4 regions of the Kitasatospora sp. NPDC101157 genome follow, and region 1 is predicted to be linked to each of the others. Evidence: riboswitches for the same ligand, from Rfam matches in the RefSeq annotation. Region 1 holds a riboswitch; each other region holds the start of a gene.

What was found. A riboswitch is a leader RNA that binds a small molecule or an ion and turns the genes downstream of it on or off. The one in region 1 is predicted to bind cyclic di-AMP.
Region 2: linked by a shared signal. The riboswitch ahead of ACIRVF_RS07470 (hypothetical protein) and the one ahead of ACIRVF_RS38190 (M23 family metallopeptidase) in region 1 are both predicted to bind cyclic di-AMP.
Region 3: linked by a shared signal. The riboswitch ahead of ACIRVF_RS33305 (transglycosylase SLT domain-containing protein) and the one ahead of ACIRVF_RS38190 (M23 family metallopeptidase) in region 1 are both predicted to bind cyclic di-AMP.
Region 4: linked by a shared signal. The riboswitch ahead of ACIRVF_RS10005 (NlpC/P60 family protein) and the one ahead of ACIRVF_RS38190 (M23 family metallopeptidase) in region 1 are both predicted to bind cyclic di-AMP.

What each region holds. Positions count from the first base shown of each region.
Region 1 is NZ_JBIWPL010000033.1:53,126-56,323, reverse strand. It holds gene ACIRVF_RS38195 (hypothetical protein) at 1-698, shown strand, start outside; gene ACIRVF_RS38190 (M23 family metallopeptidase) at 754-1,620, opposite strand; cyclic di-AMP (ydaO/yuaA leader) riboswitch at 1,633-1,791, opposite strand; gene ACIRVF_RS38185 (YiaA/YiaB family inner membrane protein) at 1,988-2,278, shown strand; gene ACIRVF_RS38180 (alpha/beta fold hydrolase) at 2,376-3,198, shown strand, end outside.
Region 2 is NZ_JBIWPL010000003.1:212,454-215,651, forward strand. It holds gene ACIRVF_RS07470 (hypothetical protein) at 43-1,476, opposite strand; cyclic di-AMP (ydaO/yuaA leader) riboswitch at 1,479-1,600, opposite strand; gene ACIRVF_RS07475 (esterase/lipase family protein) at 1,856-3,154, opposite strand.
Region 3 is NZ_JBIWPL010000023.1:112,706-115,903, reverse strand. It holds gene ACIRVF_RS33310 (papain-like cysteine protease family protein) at 1-595, opposite strand, end outside; gene ACIRVF_RS33305 (transglycosylase SLT domain-containing protein) at 1,210-1,641, opposite strand; cyclic di-AMP (ydaO/yuaA leader) riboswitch at 1,645-1,808, opposite strand; gene ACIRVF_RS33300 (YegP family protein) at 2,443-2,631, shown strand; gene ACIRVF_RS33295 (glycosyltransferase family 4 protein) at 2,744-3,198, shown strand, end outside.
Region 4 is NZ_JBIWPL010000004.1:60,737-63,934, reverse strand. It holds gene ACIRVF_RS10010 (NlpC/P60 family protein) at 1-563, shown strand, start outside; cyclic di-AMP (ydaO/yuaA leader) riboswitch at 903-1,056, shown strand; gene ACIRVF_RS10005 (NlpC/P60 family protein) at 1,067-2,191, shown strand; gene ACIRVF_RS10000 (NlpC/P60 family protein) at 2,417-3,198, shown strand, end outside.

The DNA.
Region 1 (3,198 bases):
CGGTGGAGCACCTGCTGTACGAGCGGCTCCACCTCTACGTCCAACCCGCACCGGAGGACGATCCGCTCGCGTACGGCGACGCCGTACGGCTGCTGGTCGACCACCAGCGGGCGGCCAAGCGGCTCAACGCCAAGCGCCAGGAGCGGCTGCACGCCGAGGCCGAGTGGCAGGGCGAGGTCGCGGCCGGGCTGCTGCGCCGCGCCGACCTGGTGACCTGGCCCCGGCTGTACGCGGTGCTGCTGCACGCGCACGGGGTGGACGTGACGGACCTCTCGGCCGTCCGGGAGTGGCTGACCGGCTTCGCCGGCCTCGACGAGGAGCAGCGGCTGGCCGGGTACGAGGCGCTGGTGCCGACCGGCTGGCTGGACGAGCCGGACGAGCAGGGCTGGGGCCCGGGCCGGGTGCTGTCGGTCGGCATGGCCACCGACGGGGCACGGCGGCTGCTGGAGCAGGGGCTGATGCGGCGCAGCTACCGCAACCTGGCCGAGCTGAACGCGCTGGGCCGGCCGATGCCGGACGAACTCGCCGGGGGCTTCGAGGAGTTCGAGGCGGCGGCGGCCGAGGTGGCGCTCGACCTGCTCGGCGAGTGGACGGTGCCCGGGCTGCCGCGGCTGCTGCTGGAGGAGTTCCCGGAACTCGCGCCGGAGCCGGGCGCGGAGGAGATCGACGCGTACCTGGCGCAGCTGCCGCCGGAGTGAGGTGGCGGGGGGAGCCTCGGGCGGGCGGCCCGGGGCTCCCTCCTTCCGGACCCGTTTACGGGTTGAGGCCGTGCTGCTGCAGCCAGGTCTCCGGGTCGACCGGGGCGCCGCCGCCCGGGCGGACCTCCAGGTGCAGGTGCGGGCCGGTGACGTTGCCGGTCGCGCCGACCTTGCCGATCTGCTGGCCGGAGGTGACCTGACCGGAGCCCGTGATGATCGAGGACAGGTGGCAGTACCAGATCTCGGTGCCGTCGGGCAGGGTCTCGACGATCCGGTAGCCGTACGCACCGGACCAGCCGGCCGAGGTGATGGTGCCCTGGCCGACCGCGTGGACCGCGGTGCCGGTGTCGGCGGCGAAGTCCAGGCCGGTGTGCAGGTGGGCCCAGTAGCGGGCGCTCTGGCCGTAGTGGGCGGAGAGGTTGTACTCCTTCACCGGCAGGGTGAGTGCGGCGGCCTTGGCCCGCTCGGCCTCCTCGGCGGCGCGCTTGGCCTCGGCCTCCTTGGCGGCGGCCTTGGCCTCGGCATCCTGGGCGGCCTGTACCCGGGCGTTCTCCTCGGCGGCGGTGCGCTGGCTGTCGGCCTGCTGCTGGATGCGGGCGGCGAGCGCGAGGCCGGGGTCGGCGGCCAGGGCGACCGGGGCCTCGTCCGGCGTCTCGACGGCGGGCGCGGCGGCCGGGGTCGCGGAGGCGAAGCCGGTGGCGCCCAGGGTGGCGGCGACGGCGGTGACGCCGAGCAGCGGGGAGGCTCCGCGGGTCTGACGCGGCATCCGGTGGCGGTTGGGCTCGGCCTCCGGGGCGAAGGGGTCGCCGTGGCCGGCGGAGTCGGCGTCGTGGGGCTCGGAGCCGTCCGGGCCGGGGTGGTCGAGGAGCTGGGTACCGGCTGCGGGGCCGGCCGGGTGTGCCGGAGTGTGCGTCGACGCCACGGAGGCGCGCTCCTTTCCTTCCTTCGCGCCTACCGGGTTAGCTGACGGGTTCGGAGCAGGAAGGTCTCCTACGGCCGGGCCGGAGCCCCGCCGATTCACCCCAAGGAACGTGGTTCCCCGGCTCCCTGGCCTGCCCGGAGGCCGGCCGGCGGGATTAGGCGACGGCGCACGGTGCCGTCTGGGTACGGCGTTGACGACCGCGCTGCGTTATCAGACGTTAATCCTAGGACGCCCTGATTCCAAGCCGTCCATCCGCCAGGGGCGGGCAACAGGTGACCGGACGTCAACGAACGACCGCTCGACCGCCCGGCCCATCTGAGTACTCCTACTCATGTGCACCCCGGCCGCCCCGCCGCATCCTGGCGCCATGAGCACACCGATGCAGTCACGCACCACGGCCGCGTACTACGTCCAGGCCGTCCTCTCCTTCGCCATCTCCGGCGCGGCCCTCGCCGCCGGGATCGCCTACCTGCCCGTCGGCGGCTGGACCCGGGCCTTCCTCGGGATCGGCCTCCTCTACACCGTCACCTCCGCGTTCACGCTGGCCAAGGTGATCCGGGACCGGCAGGAGTCCTCGGACACCCTCGCCCGGGTCGACCAGGCCCGGCTGGAGAAGCTGCTGAGCGAGCACGACCCCTTCAAGGTCGAAGGGGTGTGACCGGGGAGTTCCGCGCGGCCGGAGGCTTGACGGCTAAGGCTAATAGCCGTAGCTTTATGGCTATCGGCAGCAGCGAGCGACCCCGTGGAGGTCCACCGTGAACGGCACCGTCACCCCGAGCACCCAGTACCTCGACGTCCCCGGCGGCCGCCTCGCGTACGACGACACCCGGCAGGGCGACGGCACCCCGGTCGTCCTGCTCCCCGGGATGCTCGACTCCCGCCGCGCCTACCGGCACCTCCACCCACTGCTCACCGCGGCCGGGCGCCGGGTCATCACCATGGACCTGCGCGGGTTCGGCGAGTCCTCGATCGTCTGGGACGACTACAGCCCCGCCGCGATCGCCACCGACGTCCTCGCCCTGCTCGACCACCTCGGCATCGAGCGGGCCGTCCTGGTCGGGCAGTCCTACACCGGGGCGACCGTCGTCAAGCTCGCCGGGGACGCGCCCCAGCGGGTCGCCGGGATCGCGCTCATCGACGCCTTCGTCGAGCACCGGGCGAACGCCCTCATGAAGGGCGTCATGGTCGTCATGGGCGCCGCGATGGTCCGGTGGCCCGCGGTCTGGGGCCACTACCTCCGCAGGATGGCCTTCCCCGGCCCCCGGCCGGCCGACCTCGACACCTACGTGGACGGGCTGGTCGCCGCCCTGCGCACCCCCGGCCGCCGCACCGCCACCCGCGGCCACGTCACCGGCGACTCCGCGCCGATCGGCTGGACCGCGGCCGTCCGCTGCCCCGCCCTCGTGCTGATGGGCAGCAAGGACCCCGACTTCCCCGGGCCCGAGGCCGTCGCCGACCTCCAGGCCGAGAAGCTCGGCGCACGGAAGGTCATGATCGAGGGATCCGGGCACTACCCGATGGCCGACAACCCGCGGGCGGTCGCCGACGCGCTGCTGCCCTTCCTCGCCGAACTCGCCT
Region 2 (3,198 bases), on a different contig from region 1:
GTGGGCTGCGTGCGCTCGGCCTCCGCGGTCAGCGGTCAGCGGTCAGCGGTAGACGCGCACGTAGTCGGCGGCGAAGGTGATCGGGGTGTTCCCCTGCGGCGCCGGGTGGTACTTGCCGGCACCGACGGAGAGGTTGAGGATCAGGTACGCCGAGAAGTCGGCGCCCACGCCCTTGCCGTCCGAGAACACCTTGACGCCGTTGACGTACCAGTCCACCGAGTCGGCGCCGTAGTAGGTGCCGATGGTGACCCACTGGTCCTTGGCGACGGCATTGGCGTCGGTGTAGTAGTCCGCGTTGCCGGGGTTGACGTGGTTGGTCAGCTCCAGCAGGTCCGGGTTGTCGGGGTGGTACTCGAAGGAGTCGACCTCCCCGTTGCCGTTCTTCCAGGTCCACAGGGCGGGCCAGGCGCCGGTGCCCGAGGGCAGCTTGACCCGGGTCTCGGCGTAGTCACCGGTCTTGACCTGGAAGCCCTCGGCGGAGCCCTCGGTGGTCAGGAAGCCGGTGTTCCAGGACTGCCGGCCGTTCTCCAGGGTGGGGCCGCCGGGGGTGGCGGTGAAGGTGGCGACGCCGTTCGCGACGCTGACGTTGTTCTTGTTCAACCAGTCGAGCTTGTTGTCGTCCGGGTTGTGGTTGCCGTACTTGTACGCGGTGCTCTTGTCGCCGACCCACCGTCGGCCCCAGTCGATCGGGCCGTTGAACTCGTCGGACCAGGTCAGCGACTTCCCGGCGATCGGGGAGGCCGGCGCCGGGGTGCTCGGGCTCGCGGTGGCGCTGGGGGTGGAGGTGGCGCTCGGGGCGGAGGTGGCGCTCGGGGCGGACGTGGCGCTCGGGGTGGAGGTGGCGCTCGGGTTCGCGGTCGGCGCCGTGGTGGGCGCGACGGTCGGCGCCGTGGTGGCGGTGGCCGTCGGGGCCGGCTCGGCAGTGGGGGCGGCGGCGGTCGGCGTGGTGGTGGGCGACGGCTTGGCGGTGGAGGTGGCCGTGGGGGCCGGGGTGGGCGTCGACGTCCCGGCGCGGGAGACCACCAGCTGCTGCGAGGGCAGGTTGTGCCAGCCGCCGCCGAGGTCCTGCCAGAAGCCGAACTGGGTGTAGGTCCCGGCGGGCAGGGTGCGCGCGCCGCTGGTGAAGGAGAACCCGCTCGGGCAGAGCTGCACGTTGCCGGCGTTGCCCGGGAAGTCCAGGTTGGTGCCGTGCGCGTCGCGGACGCCCACGCCGACGGTCCTGGCGACGAAGCAGGACGAGGAGTGCAGGCTCAGCGAGGCGGTGGTGGCCTTGCCCGCGACCATGGTGGCGGGGGCGAGCCGGTCCTGGGTGACGGTCGGGCCGGTGGTGGCCTGGGCACCGGCGACGGCCGGCAGCCCGAACAGGCCGGCGCCGCTGATGGCGAGTGCCCCGGTGGCGGCGAGGGCGGCGTTGCGTCCGCGGTGGGACGGACGGGCGTGGCGGGGCGCGCGACGGCGCCCGGCAGGCTGGGGCATGGGAGTCCTCTGCGACGCCTGCGAGGTGAGCTGTCGGATTCGGGCTGCAGTTGCCCGGCCGCCTGCGGAGCGGCTTCACCCCTAGCCGCAGCCCGCACGCTGGTGCGTACGGGCCGGGCGCTGACCTTGGTTCCCCCGCTCCCGTCCGCTGTCGTGCTCGGCTGCCCGCCGACGGGTGGACAGGAATCGGCGTCCCGGCGGCGGAGTCCGCGAGGGCGGACGACCCGTTGCAGGCTAGGCAGGCTGTGCGTGAACGGACAACTCCATCCGGCCGGTTGTCGCGCAGCTCACAGTGGTGTCGATCAACGACGCTGCGTGGCCGCCGAGTTGATCAATCCCGGCGCCGCGGCCGGGGGTTCGCGGGTCGAGGCCCGGAGGTTCAGCCGAGCCAGGCGGCCACCTGGCTCTCGGCCTCCGGCGACCAGGCCAGTTCCAGGTGGTTGAGCCCGCTGAGCAGCCGGGTGCCGCCGACGGTCGTGATGCCGGTGGTGTCCAGGGCGCTCGCGGTGAACACGATGCTGTCGCTGGGACCGCGGTTCTCGTCGAGCACGCCCGGGATGTCGGCCGAGCCGCCCGCGAGGAGATAGGTGGGCACCGGGGCCGGGGTCCCGGCCCGCTGGAGCGGGGCGATCAGCGAGCCCGCGTCGACGGCCGCCTGGATGCCCTGGCCGGAGGTGCAGAAGCCCTGGCCGCCGTAGTACGTGGTCCACCAGTCCTGGGCGGTGGTGTCCACCCCGTAGACGGCGTCCCAGCGGGCGAGCAGCTGTCGCTGGCCCGGATAGCAGTCGCTGCCACCGGTCGGCAGCACTCCCAGGCAGGGCTGGGCGGTGTACGTGCCGTAGCAGGTCATGTACAGGTGCGGGGACGGCGCGTTGGCGGTACCGCCGCAGGCCGGCCAGGTGGCCAGGTCGAAGTCCCAGCCGTGCGCGTAGACGTAGTCGAGCCCGCCGTTCGGCCCGCCGAGGGTGACCAGGCGGCGCACGTCGCCCGCGTACGGCCGCCCCCAGGAGGGGCGCACCGAGGACACGTACGCGCGGGCGGCGACCTCTCCCTTGCTCCAGGCCACCACGTCGACCTGGGGGACGCCGAGCCGGGCCCGGATCAGCGTGATCGCGTCACCGACTGCCTGGGCCTGGAGCAGGTTGTCGCCGTGCTTGTGGGCGAAGCCGACGGCGAACACCCGGTGGCCGCTCCCGGCCAGGTACTGGGCGAGGCCGGTGGACGGGCAGCTCGCGGCGCCGCAGGTGCCCCCCTCCCCCGGGTTCGCCCAGGCGCGGTCGGCGTTGTCGTTGGCGCCGTGGACCAGCAGGACGGGGGTGCCGGTGCCGCCGGCGTCCCAGCCGGAGGCGGAGTAGAGCAGGAAGCGGCCGGAGTACGGCTCGCCGGTGCCGAAGTAGGTGCGGCGGGGGCCGTCCTGATCGCCGCGGCCGTCGGCGGGGAACTGCTCGGTACGGAAGCCGGGGGTGGGGTCGAGGTAGCGCTCGACCTTGGCCCAGCCGTCGCCGGGGGCGGGGAAGGTGGCTTCGAGGGCGAGGGGGGCGGCGGCCGTCCCGGTGGCGGCCGCCGTCGCGGTGGCGGCCGCTCCGGCGGCGGGGGCGCCGAGGAGGAGGGCGGTGAGGGTGAGGAGAAGGGCCGAGAGGGCGGCGGGGACGCGCCGTCGGGTGGGGGTACGTCTCATGGGCGTGGACGGTAGGGCCGGCCCGCGGTCGCGCCCATGTGCCG
Region 3 (3,198 bases), on a different contig from region 1:
CTATCTCGTTGGTGACCTCGCTGAACGAGGCGTTGCGGTTCAGGTCGTAACCGCTGTTGCGGAAGCCCATGGCGGACAGGCCGTTGGCCATGTCGTCGAGCGTGGCGGGCCGGTCGTTGCAGTCCAGCCAGCGGCCCTGCTGGGCGAGGCGGCAGAAGTCGTACTGGTTGTACTGGTGGTAACCCCAGTAGGTGGCGACCGTCAGGCCGGACGCGTCCCAGCACCACTCGTCCTGGACCTGCTTCTGCATGGTGATGTCGAGCGCCGTCCAGCTGGTGGGCCGGGTGGAGCCGCAGACCGGCAGGTTCCCGGTGTCCTCACCGATGAAGGCGTCGGCGACGTAATAGCCGCCGGACCAGATCCAGCGGTTGTCGTTCTCGACGGTGTCCCCCGTGGTACGGCAGATCATCGGGATGCGGTCGCCCGGCGCGGCCTGACCGGAGACCCGGGCCGAGAGCGACGGGAGCACACGCTCGTTGACGGTGCTGTAGTTCCCCTGCCCCCCGATGACGGTTCCCTTGACCAGGCCCGCCTGGGCCACGGCGCCGATACCCAGCGCGGCCGCACCGGCCAGCACGGCGGCGGTCGCCGCCATGGCCCATCGGCGTGATTTCCTGCGGTGTCTGCTCATGCGTCAGATCTCACTCCCCGTTAGGTGAAACCGAATGCGGGGGAGTCTGGCAGAGCCGCAACCGAACCGGAACAAAGGAGTCCGGGGCGCCTTGCGGCTACGCGCGTGGACGGCGAGGAGCCCTGGGCCAACAGGTGTTTAACGAGCGTGACTTGGCGGACATCGAGCGAATTGGTCTAGTCCACCGTTATTCCATCGTTATTTTCGTGGAGATGCCCTTCAGGCTGTGAAATTTCACAGAGTGAGTGCAATGTTACTCACGATGAGGGTTTCAGAAGCGGGGATTCGGAAGTCCGAAGAAGCGCTTATGCGAAACGGGCGACGGGACGACCCGCCCCGCACGCCCCCACGAACAAGCCGTCGCCGGGACCACCGCCGGGACCACCGCGGGGACGGAGCGCAACGGTGTGCCGCGCGGGTCGGCGAGGGCGCTGGGCCGCCGGGCTGGAGGACCCCGGCGCCCAGCGATGGCCGGGCTTCGACCACCCGTCAGGCCGCCGCGTTACGCGTCAGGGGCGCGGAGGGAGCCGCAGAGGGCCCCGCCGCGGCACTGCGACAGGACCCTGCGGACACAAGGATCAGTACCAGTGGTGGTTCTGCCAGAAGACCCACGCCTGGTTGGGGCTGCCGTAGCGGCTGTTCATGTACTTCAGCGCCCAGCGCAGCTGGGTGCTGGGGTTGGTTCGCCAGTCGGATCCCTCGGACGCCATCTTGCTGGCGGGCAGGGCCTGCGGGAGACCGTAGGAGCCGGAGCTGGGGTTGGTGGCGTTGATCCGCCAGCCGCTCTCATGGGAGATGATCTGGTCGAACGAGGCCAGCTGGTTGGCCGGCACGATCTGCGCGGCCAGCTTCTGCAGGGCGGCGGGGGTGTTGGCGGTGGCGGCCTCCGCCGAGCCGGCGGAGGCGACGGGGACGGCAAGGGTGACGCCGGCCATGACGGCCGCGGCGACGACGCCCTTGAACCGGCGGGTGATCGGGCCGGACAGGCCGAATCGGCTGTTCGCAGACATGCGGTGTTTCCTCTCCCACGCCTACGAGGTGAGCTGTCGGGTTCGGGCTGGAGTTGCCCGGCCGCGCCAAGCGCGACCTCACCCCTAGCGCTGTCCGGACCGGTCCGGGCAGCGCGACTTACCTGTGGTTCCCCCGCTCCTGCCGCTGATGCTGGTGTTGCGCGTGCCCACTCGGTCCGGCGACAGGACTCGGCGCTCCGGAGAGTGGGGTTCGTGTGGGGACGAACGAGAGGAAAGGTAAACAAACCATCACACGCAGGGCAAGGCGTTGTGATGCGTCTCACCCTCGGATTGAAATCGCGGGCCCGCCCGGTCGACCGATGGCGGCGGCTCGCTGTTGGACCTGATGCCCCGTCACCTCCTCGGGGGTCGTACAGAGCGACGCGGTGCCGGGCCCAGGTGAACGAATGCCCGGAGGGGAGCGAAGTGGACACTGCCCGAAGTGGTCCGCTCCAGCCGAGTGATCGGTCCGGTGACGGTGGACTTGCCACAGCACTGCGGGCTTGAGGGTGAAGGTCCGGGTCTTCGCGTGTCCGGCGGAGCTGTGCACCGTCGCCCGGGCGTCCGGTGCCGGTGTCCAGGTCGTGCAGAAGCTCCCGGCTCGCCATCACGTCGTCTTGTGGAGCGTCCCCCTCGGATGTGCACCGGAGGGGCACCGGGTGCGCAGCGCACCACCTGACCCGAACGGCTCAGGTGGCCAGGGGCCCGCTGACCCGGATGCCTCACCCGGCGGGCGGCGCAACGGGGTTGGACCTACCGTGCGGTGCGTGGGGGTTACCCGAGCGAGAGGTGTCGAGTGACATGGCAGGGAAGTTCGAGCTGTACAAGGACGAGAGCGGGATGCACCGGTTCCGGCTCAAGGCGAGCAACGGGTCCGTCGTGGTGACCGGCGACCCGCAGGAGAGCAAGGACGACTGCCTGAAGAGCATCGAGTCGATCCGCAAGCTCGCGCCGTACGCGGAGCTCAAGGAGACGGCCGGATCGTCCTGAGGCTCGGACAGCGCTCCGGACGCGGGTCGGCGGTGCAAATCGCCGACCCGCGTTCGCTTGTGCGACAGATCCCTTTGGCCGGGTGCACGCCGGGCGCGGACACAACACAGGCATGCGCGTCGCCATCGTCACCGAATCCTTCCCGCCCGAGGTCAACGGAGTCGCCCACAGCGTGCTGCGGACGGCCGAGCACCTGGCCCGCCGGGGCCACCAGCCCCTCGTCGTCACCCCCGCCCCGGCCCGGGGCGCCCACTGCCCGCCCCGGGGCTTCGGCGCCGGGGCCGGGGCGGAGCGGATCCCCGTGGTGCACATCCCCTCGATGCCGCTGCCGGGGTACCCGCAGGTGCGGATCGCGCTGCCGAGCCGGCAGCTGGCGGCCGCGCTCGCCGGGCACCGGCCGGACCTCGTCCACCTGGCCAGCCCCTTCGTGCTCGGGGCCCGCGGGATGCAGGTCGCGGCCCGGCTCGGAGTGCCCGCCGTCGCCGTGTACCAGACCGACCTCGCCGGGTACGCCCACGCCTACCGGGCCGGTCGGGGCCTCGGCGAGGCCGCGGCCTGGCGGCGGAT
Region 4 (3,198 bases), on a different contig from region 1:
CCGAGGCGGCCGCCGTGCTGGCCTCGCTGGACTCCACCACCAAGGACCTCAACCAGGCCAAGTCGGACGTCAACCAGAAGCTGAAGGCCGCGCAGGACCTGCTGAACTCGCTCAGCGCCACCGAGCGGGCCGCGCTGAAGGCCCAGCAGCAGCAGGACGACCGCGCCTCGCGCGGCGCGGCCCGGGTCGACCTCAGCAGCCTGCCGCCGGCCAGCGGCTACGCGGCCGTGGCCGTGGCCAAGGCGATGAGCAAGCAGGGCTCGCCGTACGTGTGGGGCGCCACCGGGCCGAGCACCTTCGACTGCTCGGGCCTGATGCTCTGGTCGTACGCCCAGGCCGGCGTCTCGCTGCCGCGCACCTCGCAGGAGCAGGGCGACGTCGGCACCCGGGTGCCCTCGCTGGACCAGGCCCAGCCGGGCGACCTGGTGATCTACGGCAGCGACCGGCACCACGTCGGGATGTACATCGGCAACGGCATGGTGGTCCACGCGCCGCACACCGGTGACGTGGTGAAGGTGATGAAGGCCGACGCGATGCCGATCAACACGATCCGCCGGGTCTGACGGCCCGACACCCTCCTCGGGGCCCGACTCCGGCCCTGTGATACGCGCCACCTCCCGATCGGGGGTGGCGCTTCGGGTTTTGCCCGCTACCGGCCAACCGATGAGTGTTGATCAGCTTTGCGTACAGCGGCGATCACGATCAGTCATTTTCACAAGAGAACATGGGTAATCTTCCGTCTTTTTTCTGACAAGGATTTGAACGGATCACGGTTCAGTTACTAGGGTCGTGCCCCGAACCACCGCACTGTCGATCACCCAGCCTGGGTGGCGGCGGTGGTTTCCGTCGAGTTCGCGAAACAGCGGGGCAGGTCGAAGCGACTGCCCGACAGGGGAGCCCAGTGGTCGGGGGCGCTGCGGAGCGGAGCCGGGGAACCACGTTCCTCCGGGGTGAATCGGCGCCAGGTCGGCCGTTGGTGAGGCCGTGAGGCGTCGTAGGGCATGCTTCCGGCCCGAACCCGTCAGCTCACCCGGTAGGCGGAGGTAGGAAGAAGGAGTCCGCCTTCGTGGCGTCCCATCGTCGTCCCAAGCCAGCCAGCCGCGCTCGTGTCTCGATCCTGACCGGTTTCGCCGCCGCGGCCGTCGCCCTCTCCGCGCAGACCGGCGCGCACGCCGACCCGCAGCCGACCAAGGAGCAGGTCAAGGAGCAGGTCGACCAGCTCAACGAGCAGGCCGAGCAGGCGACCGAGAAGTACAACGCGGCGCAGGAGAAGCAGCAGGAGCTGGAGAAGCAGGTCTCCGGCCTGCAGGACCAGGTGGCCCGTCAGCAGGCGCAGGTGACCGACCTGCAGGGCGGCCTCGCCGAGATCGCCGGCGAGCAGTACCGGAACGGGGGCATATCCCCGACCGTCCAGCTGATGCTCTCCTCCAGCCCGGACAACTTCCTCAACCAGGCCGGGGCGCTGAACCAGGCCGGTGACACCCAGAAGAACCAGCTGAAGCAGCTCCAGGAGCAGCAGCGCAAGCTCGACCAGGACCGTACCGAGGCCCAGGGCAAGCTCGCCGAGCTGGAGTCCACGACCACGCAGCTGAAGGCGTCCAAGGAGGACGTCCAGAACAAGCTGAAGGCCGCCCAGGACCTGCTCAACACGCTGACCGAGCAGGAGCGCCAGGCGATCAAGGCGGCCGAGGAGAAGGCCGCCGCCGACGCCAAGGCCAAGGCGGACGCCGCCGCGCAGGCCTCCCAGTCGGGCTCCGGTGACCGCGCCTCGCGTGACAGCGGCCGCTCCGACCTCGGCTCGGGCTCCTCGAACGCGCCGGTCAAGATCGCCCCGGGCAGCTCGCACGGTGCCGCCGCGCTGGCCGCCGCCGCCACCAAGGTCGGCAGCCCGTACGTCTGGGGCGCCACCGGCCCCAGCTCCTTCGACTGCTCCGGCCTGATGGTCTGGGCGTTCAACCAGGCCAACGTGTCGCTGCCGCGCACCTCGCAGGAGCAGGCCGGCGCCGGTACCCGGATCGGCACGGACCTCTCCCAGGCCCAGCCCGGCGACCTGCTGATCTTCTACAGCGACGCCCACCACGTCGGCATCTACGCGGGCAACGGCCAGGTGCTGCACGCGCCCAAGCCGGGCGCGTCGGTGCGCTACGAGGCCGTCTCCAACATGCCGCTGGCTTCCATCGTGCGGGTCTGATCCCCGCCCGGTCCGACGGGCCCGGTCCTCCACCACGGAGGGCCGGGCCTGCGGCTTTTCCGGCGACGCGCTCTGGTGTCCGAATAAGGGTCAAATATTCGGGTCGGGAGGGGTTTGGACTCACTTGCCCGGACTCGCTAACGTCTGCCACCGGACTCCCGCTCGACGGCCGCCCACCGGGGCGCGGCCGCGGGGCCGCGCCGCAGGACTGGAGCCGCTGCCGCCATGCCCGTGCACCGCCGTTCCCAACTGCTCGTCCGTGCGCTGGTACTGACCGCTGCCGCCACCACGGCCCTGGGTGTGGCGACCGGCGGCAGCGCCCAGGCCGCCCCCGGGGCGCCGGACAAGCCCGACCGCAAGGACGTCAAGGCGCAGGTCGAGCAGCTGTACGACGAGGCCGAACAGGCCTCGGAGAAGTACAACGCCGCTCAGGAGGCGCAGAAGCGGCTCCTGAACGAGACCGCGAACCTGCAGGGCGAGGTCGCCGCCGCCCAGGACCAGCTCAACCAGCTGCGCGGAGACCTGGCCACGGTGGCCGGGGCCGAGTACCGGGGCGGCGGGATGGCCCAGACCGCCCAGCTGATGCTCTCCAGCGACCCCGAGGCCTACCTCGCCCGCGCCCGTACCCTCGGCCAGGCCGCCGAGCGGCAGCAGGAGACCCTGCACGAGCTGGTCACCCGTCAGCGCAGGCTCGACCAGCGCCGCACGGAGACCGCGGCCAAGCTCGCCGAGCTGGACCAGGCCCGCCGCTCGCTGGCCGAGAACAAGCAGCAGATCCAGCAGCGGCTGGCCGCGGCGCAGAAGCTGCTGAACGGTCTGGGCGCCGCGGAGCGGGCCAGGATGGCCGTCCAGGACGCCCGGGAGGCCGAGCAGCGCGCCACCCGCGGCACCGACCGGCTGGACCTCGGAACCACCCCGCCCGCCTCCGAGCGCGGAGCGGCCGCGCTGGCCGCCGCGGTGCGGATGATCGGCTCGCCCTACGTCTACGGATCCACCGGACCCCGTGC